2 regions of the Glutamicibacter sp. V16R2B1 genome follow, and region 1 is predicted to be linked to the other one. Evidence: riboswitches for the same ligand, from Rfam matches in the RefSeq annotation. Region 1 holds a riboswitch; the other holds the start of a gene.
The links. A riboswitch is a leader RNA that binds a small molecule or an ion and turns the genes downstream of it on or off. The one in region 1 is predicted to bind S-adenosylmethionine.
Positions count from the first base shown of each region.

Region 2: another riboswitch for S-adenosylmethionine. It lies ahead of FDN03_RS10015 (flavin reductase family protein); the one in region 1 lies ahead of FDN03_RS09640 (hypothetical protein).

Region 1 is NZ_VATX01000013.1:133,072-136,477, forward strand. Features, by position in the region: gene FDN03_RS09625 (HAMP domain-containing sensor histidine kinase) at 1-284, opposite strand, end outside; gene FDN03_RS09630 (response regulator transcription factor) at 301-996, opposite strand; gene FDN03_RS09635 (M15 family metallopeptidase) at 1,072-1,737, shown strand; SAM riboswitch class IV at 1,854-1,970, shown strand; gene FDN03_RS09640 (hypothetical protein) at 2,029-2,709, shown strand; gene FDN03_RS09645 (4a-hydroxytetrahydrobiopterin dehydratase) at 2,837-3,406, shown strand, end outside.
Region 2 is NZ_VATX01000014.1:75,188-78,593, forward strand. Features, by position in the region: gene FDN03_RS10010 (acyl--CoA ligase family protein) at 1-916, opposite strand, end outside; SAM riboswitch class IV at 1,213-1,330, shown strand; gene FDN03_RS10015 (flavin reductase family protein) at 1,439-1,939, shown strand; gene dnaB (replicative DNA helicase) at 2,579-3,406, shown strand, end outside.

The DNA.
Region 1 (3,406 bases):
GCCACTGCGCGGGTGGTTTGCGTGATGCGATCCAAGGGGGCAAGCATCCGACCGGCGAGGAACCAGCCTCCAATGAGCCCAAAAACCAGCAGGAAGAGCAGCACGCCGGTGGCCGCGGGTCCAAAGGCATCAAGTAGATCCGAGCGGTTCGGGACGAAACCTCTAGCGCTGTCGATGTTCCCCTCGGGAACATAGCGCAGCAGGAAAACCCAGACGGCGGTGAGCAGCAGCGCGCCAGCCAACATCAGAAAACCGACGTAGCTTAAAGTGAGCTTCAGTCGCACGCTCAGTCCTTTTGGCTTATTCACTGTCCAACCCCATAGGTACTTCATTGTCCGGGGCTTCGACGCGATATCCGACCCCTGGAACTGTTGCGATCACCCACGGTTCGCCCAGACGTTTCCGCAAGGCTGAGACCGTAATGCGCACCGCATTGGTGAAGGGATCGGCATTCTCATCCCATGCTCGTTCCAGCAGCTCCTCCGCGCTGACCACTCCGCCTTCCGCCCCCATGAGGACTTCCAATACCGCGAACTGCTTGCGTGTTAAAGCCACATAGCGGCCTTCTCGGTAAACCTCGCGGCGAAAGGGATCCAGCCTTACTCCAGCTATTTCGCGGACCGGAGGGCGGTGATGAGCCCGGCGCCGACTCAATGCCCGCAGGCGCATCACCAGTTCCTGGAGCTCAAATGGCTTCGTCAGGTAGTCATCCGCCCCCAATTCAAAACCTGAGGCCTTCTCATCGAGCCGGTCGGCAGCGGTCAGCATCAGGATCGGCAAACCGGTACCGGAGGCCACGATGGAACGGGCCACTTCATCACCGGAGGGGCCGGGAATGTCACGGTCGAGGATGGCGATGTCGTAGGCATTGATCTCCAAAAGTTCCAAGGCCGTATCACCGTCCCCGGCAATATCTGCAGCGATGGCTTCCAAGCGCAATCCGTCACGGATCGCCTCCGCCATCAGGAGTTCGTCCTCGACGATCAGTACACGCATAGCCCCAATCGTACGAGCCGGAACATATTGCGGGCATATCAAAATTTCGATACGGCCCGGCAACAGGACGCCGCCTTGACTGGTTCCATGAGAAAAATGCGACCGGCCAAGAGCCGCAAGAAATCCCTCCTGACCAAAATCATCCTGGTGCTTCTGGCGCTGCTTACCACCCTGTGGGTGCTTGCGTTGGCCCTAACGCTCGGAACCCGCGGTGACTGGAGCCCCTCATCCATGGCGGCAACCGTGACGTCGGTGGTCCAGGGAGAACAAGAACCAAGGGCAGGTTCGTTAGGGGTGGCTGGCGGGGATGTGCCTTCAGGAACCACGCTGAAGTCCCGGATGCCAGCCGTGCACTACTTGAGTCCGGACCTGCGCGAGGCGATGAATGAGGCAGCAGACGACGCCGCCAAGGATGACATCAAGTTCATCGTCAACAGTGGCTGGCGATCGGAAGCATTTCAGCAGCAGCTGCTGGACGAAGCGGTAGACCGGTACGGGTCGAAGCGTGAAGCCGCCCGGTGGGTTGCAACTGCGCAGACTTCACCGCATGTTTCCGGCAACGCGATAGACATCGGATCCTATGACGCGCGGGCATGGCTAGACCAGCACGGTCGCTACTACGGACTGTGCACGGTGTACGAAAATGAGCCGTGGCACTTTGAGCTGCGCCCCGAAGCGGTCAGCCAGGGCTGCCCCGCCCCGTACACGGATCCGACAGAAGACCCTCGGCTGCAGCGCTAGAAACACGAATTAGGTGACAAGTGGACCGTTCCTTCGATAATGAACAATCCACAGTGAGCAATCGCGGCCTACGAGGACGCCAAACCGTCGGCCCGGACGCATAGGATGATTCCCAGGTTCACGAGCTGCAGCGATAAGTACCTGGCTTGCTGCACGGCAACCCTCCTCAACCGAGCGGGGTGCCCCAGGGGAAGAACCGGTCCGCGGCACCAGCCGCCGGGCAAGTCGGTGGATGCCGCGGCGGAGATAAATCCTCCGTCGCCGGGTCCTCCCATGCGAGGGGAACAACAATTGTCTGAAAACGAACGCAGCCAGCACGAGAACTTCAACAAGGAACATGCGCAGGACTTCGAGGTCTGGCGCCGGGAGCTTTACGGTGATGATGTTGTTGGCACGGAATCGGCCGCGAAGATCTATCAGGCCATGAGACTGCGTGCCGACGGCCGGGCCGAGCTGGTTCGGGGAGGCCCGCTAGAGATTCCGGTCGACAAGTACGGTCTGCCGGCAGGCGTCAAGGGAAATGAACCAACGGTAAGGAAACAACTGGACCTGCGGTGGGATGCCGCACTGTTGGAAAACCCGTACGCTCCACCGTACGTCCCGCGTCCGAAGGGAAATTGGCTCATCGTCAAGAGCCAACGGTCCGCAATGCTGCTGGATGGCGAACTGTATCGCGGGCATGACACGGAACGGTACATCAACAAGTGGATGCGCGCCGGGTTTACCCCGGAACTGTACTGTCTACTGCACGCGAAGCTTGAAAGCGTCGTGGAGCGCTGCCGGAGCAAGGCGAAGTGGGCAAGGCGTGAGGATTGGTTCGAGGGCCGGTTGGCCGAACTGAATCTTTCCAGCGGGAGCCTCGGCGCGAACGGCGCGAACCTCAACCCCGAGCACTGGCAGGACCTGCCGGGCCTGCTGGTCCGCCTGCCGATCTCGGTAGCGATGGAGAAGATCCTCCTGCTGGGTATGTAGACCGGGACAGGGGGCGGAGGCTTGCTTCGACAAGCGACGGCGCGTTGGACGCGCAACGCTGGCAATTGGCTAAAGGGCCTTCTTTCTTTTCCAGGGGCGCGGCAAGCTGAGAACGACCGTGGCCATCATGGTCACGGTCGTTGGCTCCATCCGCAGAGAGGCAAGAACAATGTCAGGCAAAGATGTGCTGTCAACAGACGAAATCCAGGCACGGCTCTCACAATTGCCGCACTGGCGCTACGGGCTGGGGTCCCTGCGGACCGCTTTCAAGTGCCCGAGCTCGGCCGCCGCGATTCAGCTCGTGTCGGCGATTGGCGCGCTGGCCGAGGAAGCCGGACATCATCCGGACGTCGACTGGCGTTATGACACGGTGTTCGTCAACCTGGTGTCCCACGATGTCGGCGGCGTGACATCACGGGACTTCACCCTGGCCACCCAGATCTCCGACCAGGCCGAAAACTTTGGTGCCCAAGTGGACCTGGGCCTGGTCCGGACGGTGGAAATCGCCATCGATACCGAAAACCCGCAACAGATCTCCAAGATCTGGCAGGCTGCCCTGGGCTATGAACAGGCGGCGGACGGTGCGCTGACCGACCCGCATGGCCGTGGCCCGGCCATCTGGTTCCAGGAGACCCAGACGCCGAACCAGAACCGATTCCACGTTGATGTGACGGTGCCCCACAGCCACAGTGGCGAC
Region 2 (3,406 bases), on a different contig from region 1:
TGCCAATGATGGCCGGTGACGGGGGAGCGCCGGCGGTGGTGATGCGCAGCGGCTGGCCCACACGGTGGGCCCGGGGCGCGTCGGCGATGATCGAGCACACGGTTGGTGCCCCGCACAGGTGGGTGGTGCCCAGCTGGTCGATGGCATCCCAGACGGCGTCCTCGCGCACCGCCCGCAGGCACAGGTGGGTGCCGCCGGCGGCGGTTACCGCCCAGGGCGTGCACCAGCCGTTGCAGTGGAACATCGGCAGCGTCCACAGGTAGCGGGTGTGCACGTCCATTTGCTGGTGGAACGCCTCACCCAGCGCGTTCAGATAGGTGCCGCGGTGTGAATACAGCACCCCCTTGGGCTTGCCGGTGGTCCCGGAGGTGTAGTTCAGGCAGATCGGGGCCCGCTCGTCGCCCACCGTATAGGGCAGGCGGCCGGCGGGGGCGTGGCGCAGCAGGTCCTCCAGCACCGCGTCGACCGGCACCTGGGGGCGCGGGCCGGTGTACTGGTCGTCGGTGACCTCGATCAGCGCCTCCAGGCTCGCCACCTCCTGGCGCAGCCGTGCGGTGTTGCCCAGCAGCTCGGTGTCCGCCAACAGCAGCCGGGCCTCGGCGTGCGACAAGATGTACTGCAGCTCGTGGGCGGCCAGGCGGGTGTTCAGGGCAACGAGGATGCCGCCGGCCAGCGGGACCGCGTAGTGGGCGGCCAGCATTTCCGGGGTGTTCGGGGCCAGCACCGCGACCCGGTCGCCCGGGGAAATGCGTTGGGCCAGCACCTGGGCCAGCCGCTGGACGCGCTCCTCGAACTGGGCCCAGGTGTAGCTGCGCGAACCGTGAATCACCGCGGTTTTCTCCGGGTAGACCTCCACGGAGCGTTCCAGGAAGCGCAGGGGAGTCAATTCTGAGTGGTTGGCCAGCAACGATGCCATGGGGGCTCCTCGGGGTCGGTAACTATCCGGCCCTGCGCTGTGACGCAGGGCACCTCGCAAGACATCGTGGCATGAAACTGAACCCCAGACAAAGAAACTGCGTGCCATTGCGCTCAACGGCGCCCGCGGGGCGACCAGCGTAGGAGGCGGTGTCCGTTGGTGAGCTGCGTCGGGCGAAATTATCGGCGGCGAGCGTAGCGGAAGGAGGGGGCGGACGAAACAATATGTCGAAGATTGCGGTATAAGACAGGAAATGTTTGACGTTACGCCGCGACGGGCCATAGTGTCGTAGACAGAATCAAGAGCGTCAGCTGACAAGCCCTGGCTAGCTGGCCGGCAACCCTCTAAACGGTAGTGGGGTGCTCCAGGTGAGGATTCGGTTCCGCGCGCCACCGCGTGGAACAAGTACCGCACACCGAGGCGTAAAACCTTCGAATCCACAGTGCAGCAGCTTGGCCCTGCGGCGCTATGGGCATTCGACCGTCGCCGACCACGGTGGGCCTGATGCTAAGGATACGAATCATGTCATTGAATCAGGATCTCGACCCGTTGACCCTGCGCAAGGTCTTCGCCCAGCACCCCTCGGGCGTCGCGGCGTTGTGCGCCGAAATCGATGGCGTCAAGACCGGAATTGTTGCCTCCTCGTTTACCGTTGGGGTCTCCCTGGATCCGGCGCTGGTGATGTTCGCCGTGCAGAAGACCTCCAACACCTGGCCGAAGCTGCGGCGGGCACAGCGTATCGGGGTCTCGGTGCTCAGCAGCCGCAACGAGGGGGTCTGCGCCCAGATCGCCTCGAAGAAGGGTGACCGCTTCGCCGGGCTGCACACCCACATCACCGAGCAGCAGGCGTTGTTCATCGAGGAATCCACCCTCTGGCTCGATACCTCCATCTACAACGAGGTTGAAGCCGGGGACCACTGGGTCGTCCTGCTGCAGGTGCACGGCCACCAGGCCTCGGCGCACACCCCGTCGATCTTCCATGATTCCGCCTTCCACACCCTCAAGGTGCCGGCCCTGGTCTAATGGCAGGGCGGCATCGATGAATCCCACTGCGTCGTACGCCGCGGTGGGATTCATTGCGTTAACCGCTTCAAACCGGGTTGCGTGTCAGGCGCAGTGCACAGTCCCGAGATGAGGCAGGCCGGGGATCTGTGGACGAAGCCCCGCATCCGAAGGACCTTAATGGGTGGTCCTGCGATGAGTAGCGAGTTTTTAGATCTGAAGTAATCCACAAAGCTTTCCACAGCGTTGTGGATTGGGGGTGGATAACCGTGGTTGACGCCTCCACGCCCCCGAATTGTGGGCTTTCCGGCTGTGGAAAAGATCCAAAACCCACAATGCCGCGGAGGAAAATTTATTTTTTATCCACACGTGTGAAAACCTAAACAACCAAGTCAATGAGGTATTAGTTGCGTTTAAGTGGGGAAATCCACAGCGTTCTCCCCAGTTCCTGCACACCCCCTTCCACAGATAGCTGCCGCTTGTCCACAGATCCTGTGGATAAGTGAGTTTACGCCCTTACATAAGAGGCCTACTGTTGGCTCTGGAACTGAAATATCCACAAGTTTCCCCAGCGCCCCCAAACTGTCGGGGCCCGATGGAACGATACGAGGTGGACGGTGAACCGGTCGCCGAGTTCCCGGTGGGTAGAAGGGGATTTGAATGTCTATTGCCAGCGCTGAGCAGGCCTACGAGAACCGCGACTCCGAGGCGGGGCGTACGCCGCCGCAGGACATCGCCGCGGAAATGTCGGTTCTGGGCGGCATGATGCTCTCCAAGGACGCGATCGCCGATGTCATTGAGGTGGTCCGCGGCAACGACTTCTACCGTCCGGCCCATGAATCGATCTATGAGGCCATCATTGATCTCTACGGACGGGGCGAACCGGCTGATGCCGTCACCGTTTCGGACCTGCTGACCAAGCGGGGCGAAATCGTCCGGGTGGGCGGTGCCGCATACCTGCACAACCTCATCCAGTCCGTGCCCACCGCCGCGAACGCCGGTTACTACGCCGAGATCGTGCGCGAACGCGCCGTGCTGCGCCGCCTGGTCGACGCCGGGACCCGGATCGTGCAGATGGGCTACTCCCCGGACGGGGACGTGGACGCCATCGTCAACGAGGCGCAGGCCGAGGTCTACAAGGTTGCGGAGAATCGCTCGAGCGAAGACTATGTCCGGCTCAGCGAGATCATCGAGGGCACCGTCGATGAGATCGAAAATGCGGCCAACGCCGGTGACGGCATCACCGGTGTCCCCACCGGCTTTTACGAGTTTGATGAGTTGACCCAGGGCCTGCAGGGCGGGCAGATGATCATCATCGCCGCGCGTCCGGCCGTGGGCAAGTCGACCTTCGCCCTGGACTTTGCGCGTTCGGCGGCAATCAAGAACAACATGGCCACCGTGTTCTTCTCCCTGGAAATGGGGCGCAATGAAATCGCGATGCGTCTGCTCTCCGCGGAGGCCTCGATCCAGTTGCAGGACCTGCGCAAG